One region of the Arthrobacter sp. 05N425 genome, then DNA from elsewhere that is predicted to be linked to it. Evidence: predicted binding sites of a transcription regulator. Region 1 holds the regulator's gene; the other holds the start of a gene.
What was found. Region 1 encodes LexA, which represses DNA repair genes until DNA is damaged. Its sites were predicted from a motif close to TCGAACANNTGTTCGA; they were not measured.

Region 1 (19,231 bases):
GTTGAGCGCGGCTTCCAGCGGCGTGCCGTAGCTGGTTTCGCTGCCGGCTTCGCCCTGGACCAGGCGCACGGCCTGGCCGCTGACGACGTCGACGGCGGGGAGCAGCTCGAGTACCGGCAGCGGGGTTTCGGTGGTCATCGTAGGGTCCTCACGGTGTTGGGGCGGCAGGTCGGGATAGGGAGCGTGCTTGCGGGCCGGTCAGTTTTCCGGCTGGGGCCAGTTTCCCGGGAGGGGTCAGTTTCCCGGCAAGGTCAAGAGCCAGGCGGCCAGCAGCGACATCCCGGCCAGGAAGTAGAAGACGATCTGGACCCACAGCGGGCTTTTCTGCTGGCGGAAGGACAAGGCGCCGCCGACCAGCAGCCCGGCGAGCCCCATCAGGACTAGGGACCACATCTAGGCGGTCTGTTCCGGGGTGCCGGCCTGGCCGGTGCGGGCTTTGGCGCCGCCACGCAGACTGTCGACCCAGTTGCGCAGCAGGCGCGCACCGGCGTCGCCGGACTTCTCCGGGTGGAACTGGGTGGCGCACAACGGGCCGTTTTCCACCGCCGCGATAAACGGGGCGCCGTGCTCGGACCAGGTGACGAGCGGGGCCGCCATGCGCGGCTGGATCACGTCGAAGTCCCAGTGCTGGACGCCGTAGGAGTGCACGAAGTAGAAGCGCTCGTTCTCGACGCCGGCGAAGAGCCGGGAGCCCTCCGGCACGGTGACCGTGTTCCAGCCCATGTGCGGCACGACCTCGGCCGGGAGGAGCTCGACCTTGCCGGGCCACTCCCCCATGCCTTCGGCGACGGTGCCGTGTTCCACGCCGGCTTCGAACAGGACCTGCAGCCCGACGCAGATCGCGAGCACGGGCCGGCCGCCGGCGACGCGGCGGCCGATCATGCGTACGGCATCAACGGCCTTGAGCTCGTTCATGACGGTTTCGAAGGCACCGACGCCGGGGACAACGAGCCCGTCGGCGTTGAGCACGTCTTCGGGCTTGGAGCTGAGGATGACCTCGGCGCCGGCGCGTTCCAGGGCGCGGACGGCCGAGCGGACGTTGCCGGAACCGTAGTCGAGCACGGTGACGGTGGGCTTGCCCTCCGGCGAAGCCGGCTTCCTCGCGGCGTCGGGGTCGATGATGGCGCCGTCCCGGAGCACCTTGCCGGTCACAGTGCGCCCTTGGTGGAGGGAATGCCCTCGACGCGGGGATCCGGCTCCACGGCGGCCCGGAGCGCACGGGCGAAGGCCTTGAACTGGGCCTCGACGATGTGGTGCGGGTCCCGGCCGGCAGTGACATTCATGTGCAGGCAGATCCCGGCGTGCAGGGTGATGGCTTCGAAGACGTGCCGGGTCAAGGACCCGGTGAAGTGTCCGCCGATCAGGTGGTATTCCTGGCCGGCCGGTTCGCCGGCGTGTACCAGGTAGGGCCGGCCGGACACGTCGACGACGGCCTGCGCGAGCGCCTCATCCAGCGGGACCGTGGCCTCGCCGAAGCGGCGGATGCCGGCCTTATTGCCCAGCGCCGTGCGGAGGACCTCGCCGAAGGTGATGGCGACGTCTTCCACGGTGTGGTGGACGTCGATGTGGGTGTCGCCCGTGGCCTTGACCGTCATGTCGATCAGCGAGTGCTTGCTCAGCGCGGTCAGCATGTGGTCGTAGAACGGTACCGAGGTGCTGATGTCCGAGACGCCGGTGCCGTCCAGGTTGATCTCGACCAGGACGGACGATTCGCTAGTGGTCCGCTCCATGCGTGCGGTCCGGGCAGCGGCTGATCCGGTGTTGCTCATGTGGGTGTCCTTTGGATGTGGCGGGCGCCCGGCGAACGGGGCGGTGTGCGTGGGTCCTGGCTTAAGTCTAGGCGGACTGTACTTCGTGGCCGGTCAGGATCCGTTCCAGGGCTTCCAGAAACGCTGTGGTTTCCGTCTCAGTTCCGGCGGTCACGCGGAGGTGGCCGGGAATGCCGACGTCGCGGATGAGGACGCCGGCGTCGAGCAGACCCTGCCAGGTCTCGTGCGGGTTCTCGAGGCCGCCAAAGAAAACGTAGTTCGAATCCGAAGCGGCCGGCTTGAGGCCCATCCGGGTCAACTCCGTCACGATCCGGTCCCGCTGGCGCTTGATGTCCTCGACGTCTGCCATCAGCGCGACGCGGTGGTGCAGGGCGGCCAGCGCCGTCGCCTGGGTGATGGCGGAGAGGTGATACGGCAGCCGGACCAGCCGCAGGGCATCCGTCACCTCCGGCGCCGCCGCCATGTAGCCGAGCCGGGCGCCGGCCAGGGCGAAGGCCTTGCTCATGGTGCGTGAGACGATCAGCCGCTCCCGGCCGGGCAGCAGCGCCAGGGCGCTCGGCGTCCCGTCGTGGGCGAACTCGTGGTAGGCCTCGTCGACGATGACGATGGTCTGGCTTGCTTCTCCGGCCTCGTAGACCGCCTCGACCACGTCAAGCCCCAGGCCCGTGCCGGTGGGGTTGTTCGGCGAACAGAGGAAGACGACGTTGGGCTTCAGCTCCCTGACCTGGCGGGCCGCCGAGTCGGCGCTCAGCCCGTAGTCCTCGGCGCGTACACCGACGATGTATTCGGTGTCTGTGCCAGCGGCGAGCAGCGGGTACATCGAGTAAGTGGGAGGGAAGCCGAGCGCGGTCCGTCCCGGGCCACCGAAGGCCTGGAGGATTTGCTGCAGTACTTCGTTCGAGCCATTTGCTGCCCAGATGTTCGTGGCGTCCAGTCCGTGGCCGAGATACTCGGCGAGGGCTTCCCGCAGTTCGGTGAACTCGCGGTCCGGGTAGCGGTTCAGTCCCGCAGCGGCCTCCGTCACGGCTTCGGCGATGGCGGCGCGGACGTCCGCCGGGACTCCGTGGGTGTTTTCGTTGACGTTCAGCAGGATGGGGACATCCAGTTGGGGCGCACCGTAGGGGCGCAGTCCCCGCAGATTGGTCCGGAGGGGCAGTCGGTTGAGGCGCTCTAGCTGGTCAGTCACTTGCCCAGTTTAAGTGAGACCCGGCCCCGCCCCGAAACTGTGACCGCGAATGGCCGCCCGGCGGCACCGATGGCCCGGCGCGCCACTCGCCCGGGTAGGGCTTACTTGGAGGGTACGTAGAGCTGCTGGCCGGGGAGGACGCGGCCGGCTCCGAGGTTGTTGAGCTGAACGATGTCGGCGACCACGTCACGGGGGTCGCGCTCCGGGGCGACGGCACCGGCGATGGCCCAGAGTGACTCCCCCGGCTGGACCGTAACGGTGACCGTCGGGGTGAGCGAGAGCTCCGCGGCCGAGTCGGCGGCTTTGGCCGGAGCATTCAGGAAGCCGGACAGTGACAGGACGAGCACGGCCAACAGAACCAGCGGCAGCCCGAAGAAGACGAACCGACCGCGGCGGGTCAGCCGCAGCCGAGCCTGCCGGGCTGGTGCCGCGGGTGCGGCCTCCATGGGGATGGAAACCAGCGAACCGGAAATAGCGCTTACTGCTGACATGAGCTGAGCCCTCCTGGACTTGTCTGTGCCACTGGAAATACCTGTGCCGCCCGGCGTACTCCTCGTACCTGCCGCCAACCGGCCTAACCTTCAAACGCAAAACCCTTGAATGCGAACCCTCAAACCCGAAACTTCGAATACAGAACCGAAACCAGCGGACCGACCCAAGGGTGAAGCTTCGAACACATATTCGAACTTCGCTGTTCCTGTTTTAGCACTTATGAACGAACATTGTCGAGACTCGCTAGAACAAATGTTTGAAAAACCTTGTCGGCTGGCCTACTTTTGAATCACAGGACAACCACTTGTGTTGATGAACATCAGTTGATCAGCGGGGTCTGACATTTTCAGCTCGGCAGGTCCCGGTAGCCACAGCGGCCGGGCGGAATGGAAAGGCATGGCGAACATGGCAGCACAAGCCGCCGGCGGGAGGGCTTCCCAGCGCAGCCCCCAAACCGGCCGGGCGCCGAAAAGCCTGACCGTCCGGCAGAAAAAGATCCTGGAGACCATCCAGCGTTCCGTGACGGACAACGGTTACCCGCCCTCGATGCGCGAGATCGGCGACACGGTCGGGCTCGCCAGCCTCTCCAGCGTCACCCACCAGCTCTCGCAACTGGAAAAGCTCGGCTACCTGCGGCGGGACCCCAAGCGGCCGCGCGCCATGGAAGTCCTCATGCCGCTGACACTGGATGAAGGCACGACCAGGATTTCCGGCGTGGAGAAGTCCAGCGGCCTGCGGGCTGTCGGCGGCCTCGCCGTCTCGGAGCTTGCCAGCGCCACGGACACGGCCATGGTGCCGTTCGTGGGCCGTATCGCCGCCGGCGGGCCGATCCTGGCCGACCAGGTGGTGGAGGACGTGATGCCCCTGCCGCGCCAACTGGTGGGCCACGGCGAACTGTTTATGCTCCGGGTGGCAGGCGATTCGATGATCGACGCCGCCATCTGCGACGGCGACTGGGTCGTCGTCCGACGTCAGAACGATGCCGTCAACGGGGACATCGTGGCCGCCCTGCTCGATGACGAGGCAACGGTCAAGACGTTCCGCCAGCGGGACGGCCACACCTGGCTGCTCCCGCAGAACACCCAGTACGAGCCGATCCTCGGCGACCATGCCGTCATTATGGGCAAGGTCGTCTCGGTGCTGCGCTCCCTGTAGCGCCCCTGCCACACCACTCTCCGGCCGGCCCATCTCCCGGCAGCTCGAAGGCCCCGTCCGCAGTTCCGGACGGGGCCTTCTGCGCTCCCGCCCGGTTCTTGGCACACTGACAGCGCGCCCGCCCGCGCGGTGCCGCGGTGACCCGGCAGTGCCGGTCCCGGGCGCGGAAAAGCGGGCGGGAACGCAAGCGCCGGCCCACATACCCCCGGCCCGGCCCCGGCCGACGGCAGCCTGCGTGGCGGGCCGCTTCACCGGTTACGTGGCGGGCTGCTTGGGGCTCTCCTTGGCGAGGCGTTCCAGGGCGGCCAAGGCCACCGAGGTGTCGGTAGTGGGCCAGAAGGGGGGCAGGGCGGCCCGGAGGAACGCTCCGTACCGTTCGGTGGACAGCCTGGAATCGAGGACCGCCACCACGCCCTTGTCCGACGTCGAACGGATCAGCCGGCCGGCGCCCTGGGCGAGGCGGATGGCCGCGTGGGTCGCCGAGACGCTCATGAAGCCGTTGCCGCCGGACTGGGCCACAGCCCGGGAGCGGGCGGTCATCAATGGATCGTCCGGCCGCGGGAACGGGATCCTGTCAATCACCACCAGGCGGCAGGAGTTCCCGGGCACGTCGACGCCCTGCCAGAGCGACATGGTGCCAAAGAGACAGGTGTCCGGCTCATCGGCGAACTGCTTCACGAGCGCGGTCATGGTCGACTCGCCTTGGCAGAGAATGCTCAGGCCCAGCCGGGGACGCATCGCCTCGGCCGCATCCTCGGCGGCGCGCCGGGAAGAGAAGAGACACAGGGCGCCGCCGCCGGAGGCACGGATCAGCTTCTCGAGCTCATCGAGGGCTTCCGGGGATGTTCCCCGGCCCGGCTTGGGCAGGTGCTTGGCAACGTAGAGGATGCCTTGCTTCGGATATTCGAAGGGCGAACCGACGTCGACGCCCGTCCAGCTGGGTGCGCCCGGGCCCACCAGGCCGAGCCCTCCGGCCGCCGGCTCGAAAGCCGAACCGATCGCCAGGGTTGCCGATGTCAGGACGACTGTATGGTCGGCGAACAGTCCCTCGCGGAGCCGACCGGCGACGCTGAGCGGGGCGATGTTGATCAGGGCCGGCGCGGAGTCATCGGGCTGCGAGTAGCCCTGTTGCGGGTCGAAGCTGCTGTTGCGGGAGAACCAGACCACCTCGCGGTTCTCCTTGGCGGCCAGAAGCCGTTCGCACAGTTCCAGGATCACCATCAGCCGGGACCGCGCAAGCTGCCGGCCGCCGTCGGCCGTGTTGGCGCTGTCCCCCTTTGAATCGGAGAGCGCGGCGCGGCAGGCGTCGCGCAGCTGGTCCACGCAGTCGAGCTGTTCGCTGTTCAGTCCGTTCGGCATCAGGCCGCTGGGAACGCCCTCGATGGCGAGCTCAAGGTTGGACGCGGCGTTATTGAGCGCATCTACCGTGATCCCGGCGTGCTTGCGGGCGCCGGAGGCGGCGGCGTGGACCATGGCCACGGACAGCTGGCCGGACACGGCGCCCGTGACCCGGTCCTGCAGTTCGTGCGCCTCGTCCACCACCACGACGTCGTATTCGGGCAGCACGGCCAGGCCCTCGAAGGCGCTGACGGCCAGCATGGCGTGGTTGGTAACCACCACATCGGCGTCGGCGGCGTTCTGGCGGGCGAGTTCGCTGAAGCATTCGGCGGCGAGCGGGCACTTCTGCGCGCCCAGGCACTCCATGGAGGTAACGGAGACCTGCCGCCAGGCACGGTCGGTCACGCCCGGCATGAGCTCGTCGCGGTCCCCGGTCTGGGTGTCCTCGGCCCATTCGCGGAGCCGGACCACTTCCTTGCCGAGCTGCGAGGACGGGCCGCCCATCGCGGCCGCGAAGTGCGGCACCGAGGTGTCCTCGCCGAGGGAGAACAGTTGGCCCTCGGACGGTTCCTCGGAGGGGAAGCCGCCTTCGAGCTTATGGCGGCAGACATAGTTGGACCGGCCCTTGACCAGTGCGACCTTCACCGGCCGCTCCAGGGCCGGGGTGATGGTCTTGAGCAGCCGGGGCAGGTCCCTGCCGACAATCTGGGTCTGAAGTGCCAGGGTGGCGGTGGAGACAAGGGTGGGCTTGTCGCTGACCAGCGAGTGGGCGATCAGCGGAATCAGGTAGGCCAGGGATTTGCCGGTGCCGGTGCCGGCCTGGACCAGCAGGTGGTCGCCGGTCTCGATCGCGCGCGCCACCTGCCGTGCCATTTCGTGCTGGCCGTCGCGGCTCTGGCCGCCCATGCCGGCGACCGCCCGGTCGAGCAGTTCAACCACGAACTGCTCGCCGGACGGACCGCTTTTAGCCTTGCCTTTAGCCGGGCCGCTTCCGGACGGCGCGCTTTCGGACGGCGCGGCCGCCCCCTCGGCCACCGCTGGTTCAGTCATTGCTGACGAAGGAATCCAGTTCGGCCGCGAGCCCCTCGCGCACCATCACCACGGCTCGGGTGCCGGTCTCCTCGTGGTCGAGGCTGATGATCTCGGCGTCGGTCTCGTGCAGCTTGCTGAGCAGGTCCCCGCGGTTGTACGGGATCATCAGTTCCATCTTGACGCTGGGCCGCGGAATGCCCTCGCTGATGGCCTTGAGCAGCTCCGGGATGCCTTCCCCGGTGCGGGCCGAGACCACAACGTGGCGCGGCTCGCGCTGCTTGAGCCGTTCGATCACGAACGGGTCGGCGGCGTCGGCCTTGTTCAGGACGATGATTTCCGGCACCTTGCGGGCGTCGACTTCGCTGAACACCTTGCGGACGGCCGCAATCTGGCCTTCCGGATCTGGGTGGGAGACGTCGACGACGTGCAGGATCAGGTCCGAGTCGGCGACCTCCTCCAGGGTGGAGCGGAAGGCCTCCACGAGCTGGGTCGGCAGCGAGCGGACAAAGCCCACGGTGTCGGCGAGGGTGTACCCCAGGCCGTCCGAGGTTTCGGCCTTGCGGACCGTCGGGTCCAGGGTGGCGAACAGGGCGTTCTCCACCAGGACGCCGGCGTCGGTCAGGCGGTTCAGCAGCGAGGACTTACCGGCGTTGGTGTAGCCGGCGATCGCCACCGACGGCACGGCATTACGACGCCGGTTGGCCCGCTTCGTTTCCCGGGCCGGCTTCATCGCGGCGATTTCGCGCCGCAGCTTGGCCATCCGGGTGCGGATCCGGCGGCGGTCCAGCTCGATCTTGGTTTCACCGGGGCCGCGCGAACCCATGCCGGCTCCGGCGCCGCCCACCTGGCCACCGGCCTGGCGGGACATCGACTCACCCCAGCCGCGCAGGCGCGGGAGCAGGTATTCGAGCTGCGCCAGTTCCACCTGGGCCTTGCCCTCGCGGCTCTTGGCGTGCTGGGCGAAGATGTCCAGGATCAGGGCCGTGCGGTCGATGACTTTGACCTTGACGATGTCTTCCAGGCTGCGGCGCTGGGAGGGGGCGAGTTCGGCGTCGACCACCACCGTGTCGGCGCCGGTGGACATCACGATGTCCTTGAGCTCCTGGGCCTTGCCGGAGCCCAGGAAGGTGCCAGGGTCGGGCTTGGCGCGGCGCTGGACGAGCCCGTCGAGCACCTCGGAACCGGCCGTTTCCGCGAGGGCTGCCAGTTCGCGCAGGGAGTTCTCGGCATCGGCGAGGGTGCCTTCTGTCCAGAGCCCGGCAAGCACAACGCGCTCGAGGCGCAGCTGCCGGTACTCGACTTCGGTGACATCTTCGAGTTCCGTCGACAGGCCTGCGGTTCGGCGCAGCGCGTGGCGCTCCTCGAGGTCCTGTTGGTCGCCGTCGTAGCTGCTGTGTTCCTCATCCAGCCGCGAAATCGCCTGGGCCTTGCCGAACACCGCCCTGGACTCGCCGGGGTGCCCGGCGTCGGCGCTGCGTCCGGTCTTCGGGGCAGGGGCGTCTTTGGAGAGGATCCGGTCGATGACAGCCTGGATTTCCGCAGGGCTCATGTCCTGGGCGGCTGAATCGGGTCCGGTGTTGGGCTGACTGGTCATGGTCTCCTTTGAAGGGTCTACAACTTCAGAATAGTGCTGTTCGGTGTTTCGTGGCGCGGTATTCGCGCTGGGCTGACGACTATTGGTCATCCGTGCCTCCTGGGTTGCCTGGCGGCTGCGGCGCCGCTGGCCGGGCGGGGCTCCCTGGCAAAGCGCTAAACAAGGGAGCGGGGCGGTGGATATGGGAGGGGAATGGCGTCTGATGGCGCCGTGTGGCGGGGAGAAACGGTCCGTTCAGCACTGCGGCAACTGCTGCCGGGCACTGCTTTGGTTTAAAGCCCTTTGGCTTCAAGGCTTGACTCCAAGTGGTCTGGCGCCAGCGGGTGAGGCATTTGCATCACGGAGGGGGCGCACTGAGCGGAAGGTAACTACCTGCGTCGCTGCGGGGACGGGACATTCGACAACGAATCGAAGGCCCGTGCCGGTTACTTGAAGTTAAGGATCATGTTTTTAAGATTAGCAGACCGTGCGGTGGCCACGGCGCGGCGGGGCTGTGCCGGTCGCCGGCGTGTCCGGGCCGGTTTCCCATACCGCCGGACCGCCAACTAATCTGGCCAGTTATGGAGTCTGCACACTATTTCAGCGCCCAGCCCGCCGGGCCGTTCACCCGCAAGCCACTGACCGTGGAGCTTGCCGGCGAGCAGCGGCAACTGCAGACGTCCTCGGGAATCTTCAGCCCGGATGGAATCGATAAAGGGACCGCCGTCCTGCTGGCCGACGTCCCGGCCCCGGCACCGCAGGGAAACCTGCTGGACATCGGCTGCGGCTGGGGGCCGATCGCGCTGACCATGGCCCTGAGGGCGCCCCATGCCCGGGTTTATGCGGTGGATGTCAATGAGCGCTGCGTGGCGCTGACGAATGAAAATGCGGCCCTGCTGGGGCTGGAGAATGTCACGGCCAGCGCACCCGGGGACGTCGACCCGGAACTGCGCTTCGACACGATCTGGTCCAACCCGCCCATCCGGATCGGCAAGGACGAACTCCACGCCCTGCTGCTGCTTTGGCTGCCGCGCCTTGCCCCGGGCGGGTCGGCCTGGCTGGTGGTCCAGAAGAACCTTGGTTCGGATTCGCTTCAGCGCTGGCTGACGGCGGAGCTCGACAGCAGCTTCAGCGTCACCCGCGAGAGCACGTCAAAATCCTTCCGGATCCTGCGGGTCAGGAAAGCGTCCCGCTAGCAACAATCACGGCCGGGCCGCTAAGCTCCACGTGCTCGTGGCCGTCCGCGGCGAGGAAGAATTTCACGCCGACGACGCCGCCGGGAACCGCAACGTTCCAGGTGTCCGGGGCGCCCTGGCCGGCCCAGTGCCGGATCGCGACGGCGGCGGCGCAGGCGCCGGTCCCGCAGGACAGGGTCTCCCCCACTCCCCTTTCGTGCACGCGCATGGTGATGGTCCCGACACCGTCGTGAACGAGCGGCTCGGACGGCACGACGAACTCAACGTTGGTCCCGTGCGGCGGCACCGGGTCGACGCGGGGTGCCCTGAAGAGGTCCGTGGCGTCGAGTTCCGCGAGTTCCGCCAGCGCGACCACGGTGTGCGGGTTCCCCATGCTTACGGACAGCGCGGGCCTGGCGACTTCCAGACCGTCGGCGCTGACCAGCGAATCCATGGCCCGCGCGGTTGCTTCTCCCGGGAAGATGAACTCCCAGGGGCCCATGTCCACGGCGTAGCCGGCCGCCGTCCGGACCACGGTCTTCACACCGCCGCGGGTTCCGATGGTGAGCGACTCGCCGGCCGGCAGGTCGACCAGCCCCTCGTTGATGAGGAAGTGGACGAAGACGCGGACGCCGTTGCCGCACATTTCCGACAGCGAGCCGTCACCGTTGCGGTAGTCCATGAACCATTCGGCCCCGGGGTGGTCGCCAAGCAGCTCCCGGCCTTCGGCGAGCAGCCGAGAGGGAACGGCGCGGATGAGTCCGTCGCCACCGATGCCGCGGTGGCGGTCGCAGAGGGCGGCGACCTGCTCCGGGGTGACGGAGAGGGCACCGTTGGGGTCCGCGATCAGGACGAAGTCGTTGCCGGTTCCGTGGCCCTTCGAGAACTTCAGGCCGCCGAGCGCGGCAGTGCCTGAAGCAGCATGGTGGTCAGCGGCCGTGGCAAGGGTTTCGTCCATGCTCCAAGGTTACCGTTCCGGCCAGGCCGGGACGGAACCGTGACACCGGCCACCCCGTCAAAAGCCGCAGCGCCGGGATCCGTAGCGATGGATCTTTGGCGGTGGCTTCAGCGGGAGATCTTCAGCGGGAGATCTTCAGCGGGAGATCTTCAGCGGGAGAGCGCAGCGGCCTTCGCCAGCAGTCCGGGGTCCTGCCAGTCAAGCCAGTTGATCCGGGGGTCGGCGCGGAACCAGGTGAGCTGGCGCCGGGCGAACTGCCGGGTCGCGACAATGGTCTCTTCGGCGGCCTGCTCCTGGTCCGCCGCGCCGTCGACGACTTTCAGGAACTGCGCGTAGCCCAGTGCCCGCGAGGCGGTCTTGCCGCGGCGCAGCCCTTCGGCGTCGAGGCGCCGGACCTCCGCCAGCAGCCCCTGCTGCACCATCGCGTGGACCCGGGCGGCTAGGCGTGCCCGCAGCTGTTCGCGGTCCACCTGGAGCCCGATCTGCACGGCCGGCTGGAAGTACTCGCGCGTGGGCATGAAGGAGCTGAAGGGCCGCCCGGTCAGTTCGAAGACCTCCAGTGCCCGGATGACGCGGCGGGCATCACCCAGCCGCCCGGCCGAGATCGGATCCACGAGTTCCAGCCGGGTACGCAGCGGCGCGAGGCCGGCCGCTGCTTCCTCCGCTTCCAGGCGGCGCCGGATGGCGGGGTCGGTTCCGGGGAATTCGAGCACGTCCAGGGCGGCGCGGACGTATAAGCCTGAGCCGCCGGCGAGGATGGCCCGTTTGCCCCGGGCGTGGATGTCCGCAATCACGGCCCTCGCCTGCTGCTGGAAGTCCGAGACACTGGCCTCCTCGGTCACATCGAGGATGTCCAGCAGGTGGTGCGGCACTCCCCGGCGTTCGGCGGCGGTGATCTTGGCCGTACCGATGTCCATGCCGCGGTAGAACTGCATGGCGTCGGCGTTGACGACCTCGCCGTCGAGGGCCAGTGCCAGCGAGACAGCCAGATCCGACTTTCCGGAGCCGGTGGGCCCGACGACGGCGATGACCGGCGGTGTCGGTTCCGCGGCGCCGGAGTTTCCCGGTGCCGCGGAATCGTCGGGGGCGCCGGCAGGGTCGGGGCCGTCGTAAGGGGCGGGGGCGGGCACGGGGTTAGCGGCCGCGGACCGGGAGGCTCGGCATGCCCAGCGAAACGCCGGATGTGCCTCCCGAGCCGCTGCCGGCGGCCGGAGCGCCGCAGGAATCGGCCTGGGACCGGTCCCAGGCGTCGCCGGCGCGTGAGCGGCGCAGGCTGTAGTCGTCGGCAGTGGCCGGGTCGGCGACGAGGTGGAACGCCGCGGCCTCGGTGATTGTCACCGTGACGAGGTCTCCGGGGCGGGGTGCTTCGGCGCCGTCCGGCACGGAGAAGTGCACTAGGCGCTGGTCCTGGGCGCGGCCGGAGAGGCGGTGGGTTTCCCCGGCCTTTCGGCCCGACTGCGCAGTCACCATGACCTCGACGCGGCGGCCCAGCTGGCGGGCGTTCTCCTCGGCGGCGATCCGGTCCTGCAGGGCGGTGAGCCGTTCGAAGCGTTCCTGGACCACGGCCTTGGGCAGCTGGTCCGGGAGTTCCGCGGCAGGCGTGCCGGGCCGCTTGGAGTACTGGAAGGTGAAGGCGGTGGCGAAGCGGGACTTCTCCACGACGTCGAGCGTGGCCTGGAAGTCCTCCTCGGTTTCACCGGGGAACCCGACGATGATGTCGGTGGAGATGGCGGCATGCGGGATCTTCTCCCGGACCTTGTCCAGGATGCCGAGGAACTTGGTGGAACGGTAGGACCGCTTCATCTCCCGGAGCACCTTGTCCGAGCCGGACTGCAGCGGCATGTGCAGTTGCGGCATGACATTGGGGGTCTCGGCCATGGCGTCGATGACGTCGTCGGTGAAGGCGGCCGGGTGCGGGCTGGTGAACCGGACGCGCTCCAGCCCGGAGATCTCGCCGCAGGCGCGCAGCAGCTTGGAGAACGCCTGCCGGTCGCCGAACTCGACGCCGTAGGAGTTCACGTTCTGGCCCAGCAGTGTGACTTCGATGGCGCCGTCGTCGACGAGGGCCTGGATTTCGGCGAGGATGTCGACGGGCCGGCGGTCCTTTTCCTTGCCGCGCAGCGCGGGGACGATGCAAAAGGTGCAGGTGTTGTTGCAGCCGACCGAGATGGAGACCCAGCCGGAATAGACGGAGTCACGCTTGGTGGGCAGCGTCGAGGGGAACACATCGAGCGATTCCAGGATTTCCAGCTGCGCCTCGTCATTGTGGCGTGCGCGGTCCAGCAGGGCGGGCAAGGCGCCGACGTTGTGCGTTCCGAAGACGGCGTCGACCCAGGGCGCCTTCTTGAGGATGGTTTCGCGGTCCTTCTGCGCCAGGCAGCCGCCAACGGCGATCTGCATGCCGGGGTTGGCTTCCTTGACCGGGCGGAGGATGCCGAGGTTGCCGTAGAGCTTGTTGTCGGCGTTTTCCCGCACCGCGCAGGTGTTGAAGACGACGACGTCGGCCAGTTCGCCTTCGGAGCGGACGTAACCGGCGGCTTCGAGCATTCCGGACATCCGCTCGGAGTCGTGCACGTTCATCTGGCAGCCGAAGGTCCGCACCTGGTAGGTGCGGGCCGGGGCAGTCTCATCCGGATAAGGGGCTCCGCCGGCGGCGGGGGAAGGAATGGTCAAACTCACCTGTTAAGGGTACCGGTTCGGCGTGGCCGTATTCGCGGATGCCTCGTTTCGATGCCGCGAAGGGCCTCGCATCAGGCACCGCCGTCCTGCTCTTTGAGGCCAGCGTCCAGGACCTCCCCCACGATCCGGAAGGCCTGCGACGGCTGGTAGCCCTTTCGCGCGAGCATGGAGGCCAGCCGACGCACCGTTTTGTCCCGCTCGGCACGGTCTTCCAGTCCCCTCGCGTTGCGCAGCTTGCGTTCCACGAGTTCCCGCGCCGCGGTTTCCTCGTCCTCGTCACTGAGCTGTTCGAGGGCGCCGGCAGCGGTCTCCTCGTCGATGCCCTTCTCAGCCAGCTCCCGGCGCAGGGCGCCCTTGGCCAGCTTCCGCGTCTGGGACCTGCTCCGCACCCACATATCGGCGAACTCGGCGTCGTCGATGAGGCCGACCTCTTCGAAGCGGTCAAGGACGGCCTCGGCCACGTCGTCCGGGATGTTGCGCTCGGCCAGCTTGCGGGAAAGCTGCAGCCGGCTCTTGGGCGAGTTGGTCAGCTGCCGCAGCACGACGGCGCGTGCCACGGCGGCGGGATCAGCGTCGGCATCCTGCTCGGGCGCCGGCTGCACGGTCCGGTGCGGGTCGCCGGGGCCGTCAACGACGCCGGGGCCAGGATTCCGGGAAGAGAATCCTGACCCCTTACGGCGTCGTGCGGCGGAGGCCCGGCTGTTAGAAGCCGTCAACGGCCTTCAGCTTCGGTGATTCCTCCGGGTCGGCGGCCTTGACGCCGACGCCGAGCTTTTCCTTGATCAGGCGCTCGAGTTCGGCGGCGAGTTCCGGGTTGTCCCGCAGGAATCGCCGGGAGTTCTCCATGCCCTGGCCCAGCTGGTCCCCGTCGTAGGTGAACCACGAGCCGGACTTCTTGATCAGGCCGTGCTCGACACCCATATCGATGATGCCGCCCTCGCGGGAGATGCCCTGGCCGTAGATGATATCGAATTCGGCGATCTTGAAGGGCGGAGCCATCTTGTTCTTGACGATCTTCGCCTTGGTCCGGTTGCCGACAGAGTCCGCGCCCTCCTTGAGGGTCTGGATGCGGCGGACGTCGATGCGGATCGAGGCGTAGAACTTCAGCGCCTTACCGCCGGTGGTGGTTTCCGGGGAGCCGAAGAACACGCCGATCTTCTCGCGCAGCTGGTTGATGAAGATTGCCGTGGTCTTGGTCTGGCTCAACCGGCCGGTGATCTTACGCAGCGCCTGGCTCATCAGCCGCGCCTGCAGGCCGACGTGGCTGTCGCCCATGTCGCCTTCGATTTCGGCGCGGGGTACCAGAGCGGCGACGGAGTCGATGACGATCACGTCCAGCGAGCCGGAGCCGATCAGCATGTCCATGATTTCAAGCGCCTGCTCACCCGTGTCCGGCTGGGAGACGAGCAGCGCGTCGGTGTCCACACCGAGCTTGGCGGCGTATTCCGGGTCGAGGGCGTGCTCGGCGTCGATGAATGCGGCGATGCCGCCCTGGCGCTGGGCGTTGGCCACGGCGTGCAGCGCGACGGTGGTCTTACCGGAGGACTCAGGGCCGTAAATCTCGACGACGCGGCCGCGGGGCAGGCCGCCAATTCCGAGGGCCACGTCCAGTGCGATGGAGCCGGTGGGGATGACCTCGATGGGTGCGCGGACTTCGTCGCCCAGGCGCATGACGGAGCCCTTGCCGAACTGCTTGTCAATCTGGGCTAGCGCTGCGTCGAGCGCCTTCTGGCGATCCGGGGCTGCGGCCATGATTCACACCTCTAATACTTTCTCGCTGGAGAGTGGCCGTCGCGGCCGTTGTTATGTCATCCCTGACGCTAGTGGCAGCCACTGACAAAGTTGCCGCCGCCGTCGCGTATGTGGATAACGCTCTGAAAAAAGCATAGCCCGACCCGAACAGATATTCGAACAATCGCAGCGGCGTGTCAGTCGTCCGATGCCCGACGACCGGTGCCGGACCGGTGCCGGCGCGGCGCCGGGGAGGGCCCGGTCAGCGCGGCTTAACGTCGCGGCCGAGCCGCCGTTCGGCGGGCACATCCTGGACATCGCAGAGCGCCAGCCAGACCTGTTTGGGCGGTACGCCCGCGCTCAGCGCCTGGTCCGCGGTGCGTCCGCCCACACCCGCCAGCACCAGGGAGCTGCTGAGGACCCGGGAATATCCCGCCCCGAACTCGTCGTCCATAAGCCGCCAGAAGTCGCTGATTCTCACCGATAAAGTCTCTCACGGGCGCGGACCCTAGAATGGTTGCTATGAGCAACCCAAGCGACGCCGCCCCGGATCCGGCGCCAATTTCCGGGACCGGCGAACCCGCCGCGGAGGAGGCGCTGGCCGCCGTCGAGCGCCAGTTGAGCCTGCTGTGGCGGCGTGCCCGTTCCATGTCGCAGCAGCTCTCCCGCCAAGTCCACCCCGAGATGGAGCCTGCGGCGTACGGGCTGCTGTCGGTCCTTCGGACCAAGGGCCCCATCCGGCTGACCGAACTGGCCTCCTGCATCGGCGTCGGCAAGCCCTCGGTGAGCCGCCAGGTCGCCTTCCTGGAAGGCCTCGGCCTGGTATCAAAGGAAGCCGACCCGCTGGACGGCCGCGCCCAGGCCATCAGCCTGACGGCCAAGGGCGAGGAGAAGATGCACCTGGTCCAGGATGCGCGCCGCGAGGTCTTCCGCGAACGGCTGGCAGAGTGGCCGGCCGGGGAACTGGAAGCCTTCGCCGGCTACATGGCGAAGCTCAACGCCACCTACGAACGCGACGGCTTCCCGCGCGACGAAGGCCTCTAAGCCGCTCCGGCGAAGGAGCACCGGCCAGAACATATGGCTCCAGGACACGGAAAAGGTCCCCGGCACACCGCCGGGGACCTTCCTTTGGATCGAATGGAGTGGGGCTAGCGGGCCCCGGAGAGCAGGCCTGTGGCCAGCTCGTCGTTCAGCTCGGTGTTGAGTTCACGGTCCAGGTCACGGCCGTAGCGCTGCGCAAATTCCTGGGGCACGGTGTCCGGTACCGCTACGCCCTCGGCCACGGCGACGCGGTCGCTGACTTCGCGGAGCATGCTGGACAACGGGACGTCGAGGGCCGAGCAGATCGAGGAGAGCAGCTCCGAGGAGGCTTCCTTCTGGCCGCGTTCCACTTCACTCAGGTAGCCCAGGGATACACGGGCACTGTGCGAGACTTCGCGGAGGGTACGGCCTTGGCGTTGGCGGACATCGCGCAGGACATCACCGATTTCGTGACGAAGTACAACCATCTTGCGCTCCTTCTGTTCGCTCTTTGCCTGATCGGCGAGGCCCACATCCTTCCAGCGGACAACGCCGTTTACGGATACGGGCTGCTTTACCATCTGTATCGCCTTGCTCCCTCGTATGTGTTGTTCGCGGTTTAGTGCGAACGTTGTGATGATTTCATCCTAGGCGCCACCCTTATTCGGGGGCGACACAATGTAACAACTATTCGGAATCAACTTTTGTTCCCGGCAACTTTACCCGCGGTAGCTTGCCGGCGATAGGGCTTCGAGCAGGCGCTCCAGGGCGGCGCCGCACGCCAGCGCCCGGATCTCCTGGCGGCTCCCCTCGAAGTGGTACGCGAACGACGTCGCGCCTTCTGCCGTGGCGAGTCCGATGAAAACGGTTCCCACATCCTTGCCGTCGTGCGCCTCCGGGCCCGCCACCCCGGTGGTGGCCACGGCGACGTCGGTACCGCACGCGGTGCGCGCACCGGCGGCCATCGCCGCGGCAACCTGACCGTCCACCGACCCGGCGGCGTCGAGGAGTTCGCGGGACACGCCCAGGATGCTGGCCTTGACCGAGTTCGCATAGGCGACCACACCGCCCTGCAGCATGCCGGACGCACCGGGGGTATCGGCCAGCACGGCGGCCACCATTCCGGCGGTGAGCGACTCAGCCGTGGCCACGGTCAGCCCGCGCTCAATGGCGCGGGCCACAGCCTGCTCGGCGAGCCGGTGCAGATTCGGGTGCAGCCCCGGGTGGGCGTTCGGCTGCGGATTGCTCATGGCGTCCCCTCCTGGACCTGCTGCTTTTTGGCCCGGATGCCGCTGGCGCGCAGCTTGAGGGCTTCAACGACATATTCGGCGCCGGTCCAGACCGTGATCGCCAGGGCGGCCATCATGACCGCGAAGGCCAGGAATCCCAGCCACGGCGCAATCGAGGCCAGCGGCATCACGTACAGGAAGATCGCCGCGGTCTGCACGACGGTCTTGAGCTTGCCGCCGCGGGATGCCGGAATCACGCCGTAGCGGATCACGAAGAAGCGCAGCGCCGTGACGCCCCACTCGCGCACGAGGATCAGGACCGTGACCCACCAGGGCAGTTCGCCGAGCAGGGAAAGCATCACCAGGGCCGAGCCGATCAGCAGTTTGTCCGCGATCGGGTCCGCGATCTTGCCGAAGTCGGTGATTAGCCCGCGGCTGCGCGCGATGTCGCCGTCGAGCTTGTCAGTGTAGATCGCCACCGCGAAGACGACGACGGCGGCCCAGCGCCACGCGCCGTTCTGCGCGTCCAGGCCCGGGGCATCGGCGAGGAGGAACCAGACGAAAAACGGCACCAGCGCGATCCGCAGCATCGTGAGGATGTTGGGCAGGTTCCAGATCCGCGGGGCGGACCCGGCGTTGGTTTCGGCGCTAGTCACCTTCCTAGGCTACCGTCTCGCCGCCGGCTACCGTCCGGTCAGCGACCAGGCGTCCTCGGAACCCTCGTCGTCGTCGCCGGGGCCGTCGGCGCCGTCGTAGTAGTCGACGCTCTGGGTGCGGTTGTCCAGGTCGGCGGCCACCAGGTCCTCCGCGTAGCCGCCCTGGGCGATGTTGGCGTTTGCGTTCTCGCTCAGCGCGGCCGTCTGCGAATCGGGGGCGACCGGGCCGTCCTGGCCCTTCATGGCGGCCAGGACCGCGGCAAGGTCGTCCGGCTTGACCAGGACGTCGCGGGCCTTGGAGCCCTCTGAGGGGCCCACCACTCCCCTGGACTCCAGCAGGTCCATCAGGCGGCCGGCCTTGGCGAAGCCGACCCGGAGCTTGCGCTGCAGCATCGACGTCGAGCCGAACTGCGTGGTGACGACGAGCTCGGTGGCCTGCAGCAGAACCTCGAGGTCGTCTCCGATGTCGTCGTCGATCTGCTTCTTCTGCGCCTCGGGGGCAACGTCGTCCCGGTAGACGGCCTTGAGCTGGCCCTTGACGTGTTCGACGACCTTATGGATTTCGGACTCGGTCACCCAGGCGCCCTGCACGCGCATCGCCTTGGAGGCACCCATCGGCAGGAAGAGCGCGTCGCCCTGGCCGATCAGCTTCTCGGCGCCGGGCTGGTCCAGGACCACGCGGGAGTCGGTCACGGAGGAGGTGGCGAAGGCCATGCGGGACGGGACGTTGGCCTTGATCAGGCCGGTGACGACGTCGACGGAGGGCCGCTGCGTGGCGAGCACCAGGTGGATGCCGGCGGCGCGGGCGAGCTGGGTGATGCGGACGATGGAGTCTTCGACGTCGCGCGGGGCCACCATCATGAGGTCGGCGAGTTCGTCCACGATCACCAGCAGGTACGGGTACGGGCGGATGACGCGCTTGGAGCCCTCCGGCGGGTGGACCTTTCCGGCCCGGACCGCCTTGTTGAAGTCGTCGATGTGCTTGAAGCCGTAGTTGGCGAGGTCGTCGTAGCGGGCGTCCATTTCTCGGACCACCCATTGCAGCGCCTCGGCGGCCTTCTTGGGGTTGGTGATGATCGGGGTGATCAGGTGCGGGACGCCCTCGTAGGCGGTCAGCTCCACCCGCTTGGGGTCCACCATGACCATGCGGACCTCGTCCGGGGTGGCGCGCATCAGGATCGAGGTGATCATCGAGTTCACGAACGAGGACTTGCCGGCACCGGTGGCGCCGGCCACGA
Region 2 (11,024 bases), on a different contig from region 1:
GGGCTGCGAACCCGGACAACCCGGACCAGCTGCGGATCGACCTTGACCCGCAGCCGGGCACCAGCTTCAGGGACGCCGTGCCGGCGGCCCAGGAACTGCGCAAGGTGCTGGCCGAAGCGGGGCTGACGGCCTTCATCAAGACCTCCGGCAACCGCGGGCTCCACGTCTTCGCACCGATCGAGCCCGCGCATGAGTTCCTCGAGGTGCGGCACGCTGTCATCGCCGCCGCGCGCGAACTCGAGCGCCGGATGCCGGAGAAGGTCACCACAGCGTGGTGGAAGGAGGAACGCGGCACGCGGGTGTTCATCGACTTCAACCAGGCCAACCGTGACCGCACCATGGCCGGGGCCTACAGCCCGCGGGCGCTGCCCGACGCCACCGTATCCTGCCCGCTGGAGTGGGACGAGCTGGACGGCGCGGACCCCAAGGACTTCACCGTCGCCACCGTTCCCGCCCGGCTCAAGGCCACCGGGGATCCGTGGGCGGACATGCATGCCAGCCCAGGCTCCATCGAGGCCCTGCTCGGGTGGTGGGAACGGGACGTGGCCGCGGGTCTCGGCGAGCTTCCCTTCCCGCCCGACTTCCCGAAAATGCCCGGCGAGCCGCCGCGGGTGCAGCCCAGCCGGGCCCGGAGCAAGGACTAGAAACGGACCCTCTTACTGGACCAGTTCGGGGTGGTGCAGCCTGGCGACCTCGGGGTGGGCGCGGAGCCAGCCCTTGAGCACGTTCGCCCCGTAGGAGGCGAGCATCGGGTTGTCCGGATCGTCCGAAAGCCCGCGGGACTGCGCCGCCAGGGCCGGCGGCAGCGGGACCGGATCGATGACGGCGTCCAGCCGCGGCGACCAGAAGAACGGAACCGTATAGCGGTCGACGCCGGGCGGCGGCGCCTGCACCCGGTGGATCGTCGCCGAGAGGTACCCCTGGGTCGCAACCTCCAGCATTTCGCCCAGGTTCACCACCAGAGCCCCTTCGAGCGGCGCCACCGGAATCCAGTCGTCGCTGCCGTGCGGCCGCACCTCCAGGCCGCCCACCCGGTCCTGCAGCAGGAGGGTGACGAAGCCGTAGTCGGCGTGCGCACCGACGCCCTGGGTTCCGGCCGCCGGGACCACGCCGCCGACGTAGTGCGTGAGCTTGGCCATCCACGCGGGTGTCCCCTCGAAGGCGGCGGCGAAGTGGTCTTCCGGAAGTTCCAGCGAGACCGCGATCGCGCGCAGCAGTTCCGCGCCCACCACGCACATTCGGTCGGCCCAGGCCATGGCGACGGTGCGTAGCTCCGGGAGGGCCTTATCCGGCCAGAGGTTGGGCCCCTGGATCAGCCAGTACGGCTGCTCGGCCGGGTAGTCGCGCAGGGCGGGGCGCTCGGGACCGAAGTCCAGCTGTTCCCGTGCGTCCGGCCGTCCCTGCGTCACTTCGTGGCCGAGCCGCGTGTAGCCGCGGAAATGCGGCGACTTGCGGTTGTCCAGCGCCAGCCGGTCCGCTTCCGGAAGATTGAAAAACCGGCGCGTGACGTCGAAGAGCTCATCGACTTGCGCGCCGGTGGCGCCATAGCCGATCAACTGGAAGAAGCCCACCCGGTGGCTGGCGTCGCGGAGGTCGGCAACAAAGGCGGGGTTGAATGAACCGTCGTCGTTTCTCGCCGCACCCAGGTCCAACACCGGGATTGATTCGGTTCGAGTGTCCATCACTGCAAGGTAGCACCGGTACTTCAGCTATTGAAGGTGCCCGGAGTGGCGGCAGCAACGGGGCCGGAGCGGTGCAGCCGCTCCAGCGCGGCGGTGTCACGGCCAAACGAGAAGAGTAGGAGCGCAAGCGCCACGAGGAGCGCCGTCGTGCCCGCCGCGGACGGGACACCCGGCGTCAGGGCCAGCAGCAGGGCAAAGGGCTGAAGTGCACCGATGGCCTTGCGGAGGGGCGACGGGGGAAGAGTCTTCTGCAGGCCCGGACGGAACCTGCCCGCGACGGCAAACGCGTAGTACATGAGTCCGATCAGGAGGACCCACGCCCCGGTGGACACCGCGGCGGCGCAGGACAGCACCAGGGTGAGCGCCGCATCGGTCTCGGTGTCCAGGCGCGCTCCCGCCGCGGACGCGGTCCCGGTCCGCCTCGCCACAGGACCGTCCAGGGCGTCGAGCGCGAAGGCTGCGGCGCCCAGGAAGACGAGGACCGCGGCGGGCGGTTGCCGGCCAAGGATGCCGGCGACCGTGAGGGCAGCGCAACACGCCACCAGCACGGCGCGGACCAGGGTGACGCGGTCGGCCGGCGTGCACACGCGGGGCTCCCGCAGCAGGATGGACCCGGCCGTACGGACGAGCACGGCGGCGCCGGCGCCGACGGCCAGGACACCGGCTGTAACGCCGGGGGAGCCAAGGGATGCGAGCCAGCTGCCGGCGCCGAGGTAGGCAGCCACGGCGGCGGTCACGTCGGCCGCCGCACGGCGCGGGAATCTGTGGGGCATGGTCACCTCGCCCCCAATGCTAACAACGCACTTCTCAGCTCGGGGGTCGGTCAGGGCGGCGGCGGACTGGCGGGCCGGTCGGCGAGGGCTGGCCGGCGTGCCGGGTCCAAGCCAGGCCGATGCCCGCCAGCGCAACTCCGGCACCCTCCGCAATGGCGCTGACCGTCTTCTCCGGGTACCAGACGGGCTCGTACATGGCCGGAAACGGGCCGAATGCGGGCAGGTCCACGTAGCGGTAGAACACGACGGCAGCGAAGGCGCTCAACGCCACGAGCAAGGCGAACGCATAGGCGGTCCTGCTGCCGCGCAGGAGGACCGCCAGGGCGGCGAGCGCCGCCGCCGCGGATTCGAGCAGGAAGAGGGTGCCCTGGCCGATACCCTGCGGGGATCCGGCCTGGTAGCCGGGTGCGAGATGGAGGTGGACCCCGGCGTCGATCAGCAGGGCCACGGCCGTCAGCGACCGCAGGGCCAGGTCCCGTCCCCGCGTCCCACTGCGGATCGGGACGTTCACTTGACCGTCAGCGTTCCGTGCATGCCGGGGTGGAAGGTGCAGTGATAGGCGTACGTTCCCGGCTTTGACGGCGCGGTGAAGGTGGCGGTGCCGCCGCTGCCCTTGACGTCGACGTCGAACGCCGGGCCGTCGTCCGCGGTGACCGTGTGCTCGGCGCTGTCCATGTTCGTCACGGTGACCTGCGCCCCGGCGGCGACGACCAGCGGCGTGCCGTACGCAAAGTCGCGCACGGTGATCGCCGCCGTCGACGCCGCCGCGGACGAACTGCCGGGCGGGCCGCCGGAGGCTCCGGAGCCCATCTGCATGCCCTCTTTCGCGGATGCGCTCGCCGGAGCCGTGTTCCCGCCTCCCGGTGCGCATCCCGCGGCACCCAGCAGGACCGCCGCGAGCAGCAGCGTGACGCGAACATTCCCGGTGTTCATAGCGCACCCTCTTAGACCTTGACGCGGCTGTGGACGTGAAGTTGCCTGCTTCAATTCTGCTCCCGTTACGGGCACATGGCGCCGGTGCGCCGGCGGGGTCTTCAGCCGAAATTCCCGGGCGCTCCGAGGGGGGCGTGGAGCGAACGACGGCCCGGCGCGACAGACCCGGGTGAGGGTGCAGGGCTACTTGAAGGAGCCCTGCTTGCCCCCGGAAGCTACTTGGCCAGGCTGCCGGCTACCTGTATTTCCTCGGGGGTGCGTACTCAACGCACGGATGCCCCTACCCGACTTTTGGCCTCCCGAAAATCGGGTAGTTTCCTACGCTTGCTGCCTCCGGGCCACCGTGTCACGGTGGCTCCGGGAGGCGGCATGTCTTTGACCAACGCGATTGCAACGGGGCCCGGGAAATCGGAGAACATCATGCACAACTTGCCGGCAACAGCACCAGCCATATCGGTTCAGCTTTTTGGATCACTGGAAGTCCGCCGTGAGGGTGTGGCACTCACGGCCGCGGATCTGGGCGGCTGCAAGCCGCGGCACATCCTGGAAATTCTCCTGCTGAACCTGGGCACGCCTGTCTCCAAGACCCGGCTGATCGAAATCCTCTGGGGGCCAAGTGCCAGCGACGGGGCCGTGGCCACGCTGGAGAGCTATGTCAGCGGCATCCGCCGGGCAATCCAGCCGGGACAGACCAAAACGGGACCACTCCGGACCGCGAACAGCGGATACGTGCTCGATCCCGGCCTCGTGGACCTGGACCTCTCGCGCTTCCGCTGCCTGCTCAGCGCAGCTGACCTTGCCGCGCCGGCGAGGGCCTATCGGTTCCTAGTCGAAGCGCTGGAACTCTCCGCCAAGCCTCTCCTCGGTTTTGAACTCGTCGCCGACTGGGCCGACGAAGCCCGTACTCGTCACGCCGCCGAACGCGTGGCGGCCATGATCTCCGCCGCCGAGGCGGCAACGCTCCTGGGTCGTCACGACGACGGGATCCGCTGGGCGCAGTCGGCCGTCCGGCTGGAGCCGCTGAATGAACGGGCCTGGCTGGCCCTGGTGGCGGCGTATGAAATCGCGGGCCTCCCGGTCGAGGGCCTGTCCGCCTATGACCGTTGCCGCCGCCTCTTCAGCCGCGACCTGGCCTGCTCTCCGGGACCGGCCCTGCAGGCGGCGCACCTCCGGCTGCTGCGGCGGCGCGCGGAGGCGGATACGGGGCTCTCCGAGGTGCTGGCGGCCCTCCTGTTGCTGTGGGATCGGCTGCACGTGGCGGGACCGCAGAGTCCGGCGGTCGATGACCGGCTAGGTGAGAACGCCGGACGGATCCTGGATTCCTTCCTGCAGCGGGTCCGGACCACGGCCTGATCGATCAGGGCGGCGCTGCGCGCCGGAGTCCGGGCGGCATGGCGCACTGCGGTGCCCCGGTGCCACAGTGCCACGGTGCCCCGGTCCTACCTTCGTGCCGGCGCCGTCAGGCGGCCTTGACCAAGGGGAGTTCGTCCCAGTGGGTTGTGTAGCGCGGGGAGAGCATGTCGCGCTTCATCGTCCAGTCGGGGCCGCCGCGGATTCCGGCGTGGCCCAGACCAATGGAGCCCCGGCCGTACTTCCGGCTGACCTCCTCCAGCAGCGGGCCGATGCCGCGCTCCTCATGCGGGTTCTCGAACACGGCCAGCGGGGCCTGGTTGGCTGTCGGGCGCAGGTCGGTCACCATGATGCCGGCCCGCGCATACTTGACGCCGTCGTCGATCCGGGGGAGCAGGGCGTAGGCAGCCCTGGCCAGCAGCACCGGGTCCGCGGTGGGCATCGGCAGCGAAACACACACCGAGGGATGCGAACTGTCCCGGGGGTTGTAGTGGGATGTGGCGGCAAAAGCAGTCAGGACTTTGGCCTGCAGGCCGTGCCGGGCGAGCCGGGCGCTGGCCTGTTGCGCGTAGATCCCGAGGACCTGGCGCATTCCGGCCGGTGTGCTGATCGGCGTCGCGAACGACCTGCTGAAGATCAGCTGGTCGCGGCCGATGCGTTCCTCTTCGAGCGGGATGCAGGGCGTCCCCCGCAGTTCCAGGACCGTGCGCATGAGCACCACCGAGAAACGGTCCCTGATCCGGACCGGGTCCGCCCTGGCAAGGTCAAGCACGGTATGGATCCCCAACGCGTTCAGTCGTTTGGTCAGGCGCGTGGAAACGCCCCAGAGCTCGATCACGGACAGGCCGGCCATGAGACGTTCCTGCCGGTCGGCGGGAACGGAATCCCAGTGGCAGACGCCGTCGAACGCCGGGTTGTGTTTGGCCCACTTGTTGGCCAGTTTCGCCAGGGTCTTGGTCCCGGCAATGCCGACGCACACCGGAACACCGACGTTCCGCCGGACCGCCGTCTTCATGGCCTGCCCCAGCAGCAGCAGTTCCTCCGGGTTTCCGCGCACGCCCAGGAAGGCCTCGTCAATGCTGTAGACCTCCAGCCAGGCCGAATACCGGCCCAGGAGTTCCATCACCCGCGCGCTGATGTCGCCATAGAGCTCGTAATTGCTGGACTTGGCCACGAGCCCCCACTCCTTGGCCCGCGGGGCGAGTTTGAACCACGGTTCCCCGAGCGGGATGCCGAGGGCCTTTGCCTCGGGCGAACGGGTGACGGCGCAACCATCGTTGTTGGACAGCACGACCACCGGTCTGCCTTCCAGTGAGGGATCAAACGCGCGTTCGGCGCTGGCATAGAAGCAGTTCACATCCACGAGGGCAATACTGCCGCCGGGCCGGGCCTCAGGCATGGGGCTCAGACATTGGTCTCAGACATGGTGCAGGCACCGGGTGGCGACGCCCCAGATGACCAGGTCGGAGAGGGCGGGGACCCGGATGTCGGGGTAGCGCGGGTTGTCCGCCTGCAGGACCACGCCTGACGGGGTGACGCGGAGGCGCTTGACGGTGAGTTCGCCGTCGAGGACGGCGACGACGACGCACCCGTCGCGCGGCTCGAGCGCCCGGTTGACGATCAACTCGTCCCCGTCGCTGATGCCGGCGCCCTCCATCGAGTCCCCTGACACCCGCACGACGTAGGTGCTGGTGATGTCCTTGATCAGGTGCTCGTTGAGGTCGATCCTGCCGTCAAAATAGTCCTGCGCCGGCGACGGATAGCCGGCGGCGACCGCCACCGGCGAGACCAGGACCGACAGCAGGGAAGTGCCCGCATCTATCACGCGGGGCCCGATGATTACGCCCACAACACACCCTTTTTCGAATATATGTTCGAATTAAAGTGTAGCCCCGGGGGCTGACATTTGACTGACCCTGCTGAAGGTTCCGGCCGGAGGTGCGGGCACGGGCCCGGGAGGAGGGGTCTGGGGGATCAGGCGGCCTCGTACGGGGTGCCGAACAGCGTGACTCCCCATTCCGGGTTGTGCAGCACAATGCCGCTTTCCCGGCGCGAAAACTGAAGCGGCGCCTGAAGGTATCGCTTCATCCGTGCTTGTTCCTGGTCCCACGGGAAGTTGCACGTGCCCACAAAGCTTTCCAGTGTCCGCGGGTCCGGTGTGATTGTTTCGCCGGCAATGCCGACCCTGACCACGTACGAAGCGCAGCGGATCCGCACTGTCATCAGTGCGTGGCCACCCACGCTGCTGAACCTTACGGCGTAGTCGCCGGAACTCAGTCCCGGACCCCGGGGCACAGAGGCCGGCATCATCGAGCCTGAAGTGAAGTACTGGCACTCAAGGGGCCCGTTGGCCGCGGCGACCCCGGCACGCTGCGGCAGGCATTCATCTGCACCGTGCCCGGCGGGGGCTGGCGGAACGGGCGGCGCCGGCGCCAGGGTCATGCCCGGCGACAGTCCGGCTCCCGTCCCGGCCGCGGCCGAGGCTGCCGGCAGCTTGGTCAGTGCTGGCTCGCCGGCCGGCTCCGCCGGCGGAGCCGAACCGCAGCCCGCCGTCACCGCCCCAATGACGAGGCACGCCACGGACAGCAGCGTCGGCGTCATGCGTTGTCGACAGCGTGCGTTTCCCCCGGGCGCGGCCATGATCCGAACACTAGGGGGCCGGGGGCGTCGCGGCAAGTACCCGCCGGGCCAAGCCGGCGGTCGCTGTTCCCGGCGTTATTCGAACCTCGACGGATCGCCCATGCCGTGGCGGACGACCTCGGCGACGCCGCTGGAGAAATCAATGACGGTTGTCGGCTCGGCTCCGCAGTCCCCGGAGTCAATGACGGCGTCCACCACATGGTCCAGCCTCTCCTTGATTTCCCAGCCCTGGGTCAGCGGCTCTTCCTCGTCCGGGAGCAGCAGCGTGCTGGAGAGCAATGGCTCGCCGAGTTCGGCCAGCAGCGCCTGGACCACCTTGTTGTCCGGGATGCGCACACCGACCGTCTTTTTCTTGGGGTGCAGCAGCCGCTTCGGCACTTCCTTGGTAGCGGGCAGGATGAAGGTGTAGCTGCCCGGCGTCACGGCCTTGATGCTGCGGAACACGTCGTTGTCGATCTGGACAAACTGGCCGAGCTGGGCAAAGTCCTTGCAGACCAGAGTGAAGTGGTGCTTATCGTCCAGGTGCCGGATGGCGCGGATCCTGTCCAGCGCGTCCCGGTTTCCCAGCTGTGCGCCGAGGGCGTAGCAGGAGTCGGTCGGGTAGGCGATCAGGCCGCCGGACTTGACCATCTCCACCACCTGCGTGATGGATCGCGGCTGCGGGTTGTCGGGGTGCACATCGAAATATCTCGCCATGGCACGAGCTTACGCCCGCGGCTGGCCCGCGCGGCGCGGCAGCTCCGGCCGTCGACGGCCCCGGCTTGTGCACAGACAATTCTGTCTGGTAGCTTCGTTCGGCATAGACAGTCCTGTCTAGGTCCGCAGGCGGAAGCGTGGACCGGCGAACCAGCAGCGAGAGCGAGCCCCGAATGCGATCCATGGCAGGCAAGACGGTCCTGATCACCGGTGGCACCGGCGGAATCGGGAAGGCCACAGCGCTGGGTCTGGCGGCCCGGGGCGCCCGGGTGGCCATCACGGGACGCGACGCTGACCGGGCGGCGCGGGCAGCGGAGGAGATCCGCACGGTAGCGTCGGCCCCCGTCGAGGTGTTCATCGCAGATTTGTCGTCCCAGCAGGAGGTCCGCCGCCTGGCCGGCGAGGTGCTGCAGGCCCTGGACCGCCTCGATGTCCTGGTCAACAATGTGGGCGGATTCTGGAACAGCCGCCGCACCACCGTTGACGGACTCGAACACACCTTCGCGCTCAACCACCTCGCGCCTTTCCTGCTCACCAACCTGCTCCTGGAGCGGTTGCAGGAGAGCGGGCCGGCACGGGTCGTGACAGTTTCCTCAGGGGCCCAGGCCATGGGCCGCATGGACTTCGCGGATCTGCAGGGCGAACACTCCTACTCGGGCCAGCGCGCGTACAACCAATCGAAACTTGCGAATGTCCTGTTCACCTACGGCCTTGCCGCCCAGCTCGCCGGCACCAGGGTGACGGCAAACGCGCTGCACCCCGGGGTGGTGGCGACAGCGTTCGGCGCGGAAGATCCGGGCCGGGTGCAGGCGTTCCTGACGCCGCTGATCCAGCGCTGGATGAAGACTCCGGAGCAAGGCGCCCGGACCTCCATACACCTCGCCTCGGCGCCCGAGCTTGACAATGTCACGGGCCAGTACTTTGCCAACAGCACAGCCAAGAAATCATCAAAACGCAGTTACAACCAGGCCGATGCCGACCTCCTCTGGCGGCTCAGCAGCGCGCTGGTAGGCCTCGAACCCGATTCTGAAAGAAGCACAAACCTTCCATGACCGCACACCGCACGCTCGTCGTCGTCGCCCACCCTGACCTGGCGGCGTCCCGGATCACCGCGCAGCTCGCCGCCGCCATCAGGGACCTCGACGGCGTGACCGTCAGGGAACTCGCCTCCGCGTACCCGGACCGGCGCGTGGACGCCGCCCGGGAGCAGGAACTCCTGCGCGGGCATGACACCATCGTCCTGCAGTTCCCGTGGCACTGGTACTCCGTTCCCGGTGTGCTGAAGGAGTGGATGGACCAGGTGCTCACCTACGGTTTCGCCTACGGCGCCGGCGGCGACGCCCTTCACGGCAAGCGGCTGCAGCTGGTCATCTCCACCGGCGGCCCCGAATCCTCGTATACGCCGACGGGGCACAACCGCTTCACCATGGCCGAGCTGCTGCGTCCCCTGGAGGCCACCGCGCACCTCTGCGGCCTGGAAATGGCAGAACCTCTGGTCCTGCATGCGGCCCCGAGGGTGACGGCGGAGGAACTGACCGCGCACGCCGCGCGCTACCGGGAGCTGCTCTCGGCCGTCCCCGCCGCCGCGCGCTGAGCGGTGAGCTTACAGGGCTGCGGGCAGCCCTGTAGCCGGGCCGGCGCTAGGCCTGCTGCTGCTCGCGGTTCTGTTCCTCGTGGTGGATCCGCTCGTCCAGCTGCCGCAGCGGTTCACCGCTGCCGCTCCACTGCTTGGCAATGATTTCCGCGGCGATGGACACCGCCGTCTCTTCCGGGGTCCGTGCGCCGAGGTCCAGGCCCACGGGGCTGTGCAGCCGGGCCAGTTCCGCCCCGCCCAGCCCCGCCTCGTGCAGGCGCCTCATTCGGTCCTCGTGGGTACGCCGCGACCCCATGGCACCGACGAAGGCCACCGGGCGTCCGCGCAGGGCCACCTCCAAGAGCGGTATGTCGAATTTCGGGTCGTGGGTGAGCACGCAGATGACGGTCCGTTCATCCACGAGTCCCTGCTCCTGCTGGCCGGAGAGGTAGCGGTGCGGCCATTCGTTGACCACCTCGGCGGCCTCGGGAAACCTGGCCGGCGTGGCGAAGACGGCGCGGGCGTCGCAAACCGTCACCCGGTAGCCCAGGAAGGTCCCGAGCCGCGCGAGTGCCGAGGCGAAGTCAATGGCCCCGAAAACGAGCATCCGCGGCGGCGGGGCGTAGCTGGTGAAGAAGACCCGCATCCCGCTGTCCAGCCGCTCTCCGTCGGGACCGTAGCTCAGGATGCCGGTACGGCCCGCAGCCAGGTAACCCTGGCAGTCGTCGCCGACGGCGAGGTTGGCCCGCTCGGAGCCCAGGTTCCCCTCGAAGCCGCCCGGTCGCACTACCAGGTGCCGTCCCAGCCAGCTGCTGTCCGGGTGCTCGATCACCGTGGCAACGCCCACCCGCCTTTCGTCCTCGATGTCCTGCCGTACGCCGTCGAGCTCGGCGAAGCGCTGCTGCGAGACCGGCTCGACGAAGATGTCAATTATGCCGCCGCAGGTGAGGCCGACGGCGAACGCGTCGTCGTCGCTGATCCCGTACCGCACCAGCACCGGGACGCCGTCGTCCTTGACCTGGGTGGCCAGCTCGTACACGGCGCCCTCGACGCAGCCGCCGGAAACCGATCCCACGGCGGCCCCGCCGGCGGTGACCAGCATCGACGCGCCGGGAAGCCGCGGGGCGGACTTGAACGTGTTCACGACGGTGGCCAGGCCGGCAGTCCTGCCCTGCCGCCAGTCCGGCAGGATGGCCTCCAGCACGTCCCGCATGGGCTTCTCCCTAGAGCCTTCCGCAGAGCCGGAGCATCCGGAAGGCCGAGCGCCGGCCGGCCCAGTAAGCCACGCAGGCCACTGCGGCGACCAGGCCGAGGACCTTGCCGGGGCTGGAGAGCTGGTCGGCAGCGATGCCCTTCGCGAGGCTGAAGGCGTCAAGG

Region 2: AC1DGE_RS00515 (LexA family protein) is a predicted target of LexA. The motif match lies at 6,601-6,616, and genes of this name have one in related genera.

The regions. Positions count from the first base shown of each region.
Region 1 is NZ_JBFTMU010000013.1:47,178-66,408, forward strand. Features, by position in the region: gene priA (bifunctional 1-(5-phosphoribosyl)-5-((5-phosphoribosylamino)methylideneamino)imidazole-4-carboxamide isomerase/phosphoribosylanthranilate isomerase PriA) at 1-138, opposite strand, end outside; gene AC1DGE_RS14160 (hypothetical protein) at 235-393, opposite strand; gene hisH (imidazole glycerol phosphate synthase subunit HisH) at 394-1,152, opposite strand; gene hisB (imidazoleglycerol-phosphate dehydratase HisB) at 1,149-1,769, opposite strand; gene AC1DGE_RS14175 (histidinol-phosphate transaminase) at 1,837-2,955, opposite strand; gene AC1DGE_RS14180 (LysM peptidoglycan-binding domain-containing protein) at 3,057-3,401, opposite strand; gene lexA (transcriptional repressor LexA) at 3,853-4,602, shown strand; gene AC1DGE_RS14190 (ATP-dependent DNA helicase) at 4,858-6,990, opposite strand; gene hflX (GTPase HflX) at 6,983-8,566, opposite strand; gene AC1DGE_RS14200 (class I SAM-dependent methyltransferase) at 9,127-9,741, shown strand; gene dapF (diaminopimelate epimerase) at 9,722-10,678, opposite strand; gene miaA (tRNA (adenosine(37)-N6)-dimethylallyltransferase MiaA) at 10,828-11,706, opposite strand; gene miaB (tRNA (N6-isopentenyl adenosine(37)-C2)-methylthiotransferase MiaB) at 11,813-13,357, opposite strand; gene AC1DGE_RS14220 (regulatory protein RecX) at 13,429-13,914, opposite strand; gene recA (recombinase RecA) at 14,060-15,109, opposite strand; gene AC1DGE_RS14230 (DUF3046 domain-containing protein) at 15,351-15,569, opposite strand; gene AC1DGE_RS14235 (MarR family winged helix-turn-helix transcriptional regulator) at 15,611-16,132, shown strand; gene AC1DGE_RS14240 (helix-turn-helix domain-containing protein) at 16,237-16,689, opposite strand; gene AC1DGE_RS14245 (CinA family protein) at 16,828-17,358, opposite strand; gene pgsA (CDP-diacylglycerol--glycerol-3-phosphate 3-phosphatidyltransferase) at 17,355-17,993, opposite strand; gene AC1DGE_RS14255 (FtsK/SpoIIIE family DNA translocase) at 18,021-19,231, opposite strand, start outside.
Region 2 is NZ_JBFTMU010000001.1:91,935-102,958, forward strand. Features, by position in the region: gene ligD (non-homologous end-joining DNA ligase) at 1-644, shown strand, start outside; gene AC1DGE_RS00485 (isopenicillin N synthase family dioxygenase) at 657-1,682, opposite strand; gene AC1DGE_RS00490 (CDP-alcohol phosphatidyltransferase family protein) at 1,706-2,455, opposite strand; gene AC1DGE_RS00495 (hypothetical protein) at 2,490-2,966, opposite strand; gene AC1DGE_RS00500 (cupredoxin domain-containing protein) at 2,963-3,388, opposite strand; gene AC1DGE_RS00505 (AfsR/SARP family transcriptional regulator) at 3,884-4,741, shown strand; gene AC1DGE_RS00510 (Y-family DNA polymerase) at 4,848-6,137, opposite strand; gene AC1DGE_RS00515 (LexA family protein) at 6,156-6,587, opposite strand; gene AC1DGE_RS00520 (hypothetical protein) at 6,713-7,339, opposite strand; gene AC1DGE_RS00525 (L-threonylcarbamoyladenylate synthase) at 7,454-8,074, opposite strand; gene AC1DGE_RS00530 (SDR family NAD(P)-dependent oxidoreductase) at 8,257-9,126, shown strand; gene AC1DGE_RS00535 (NAD(P)H-dependent oxidoreductase) at 9,123-9,668, shown strand; gene AC1DGE_RS00540 (XdhC family protein) at 9,715-10,860, opposite strand; gene AC1DGE_RS00545 (SRPBCC family protein) at 10,871-11,024, opposite strand, start outside.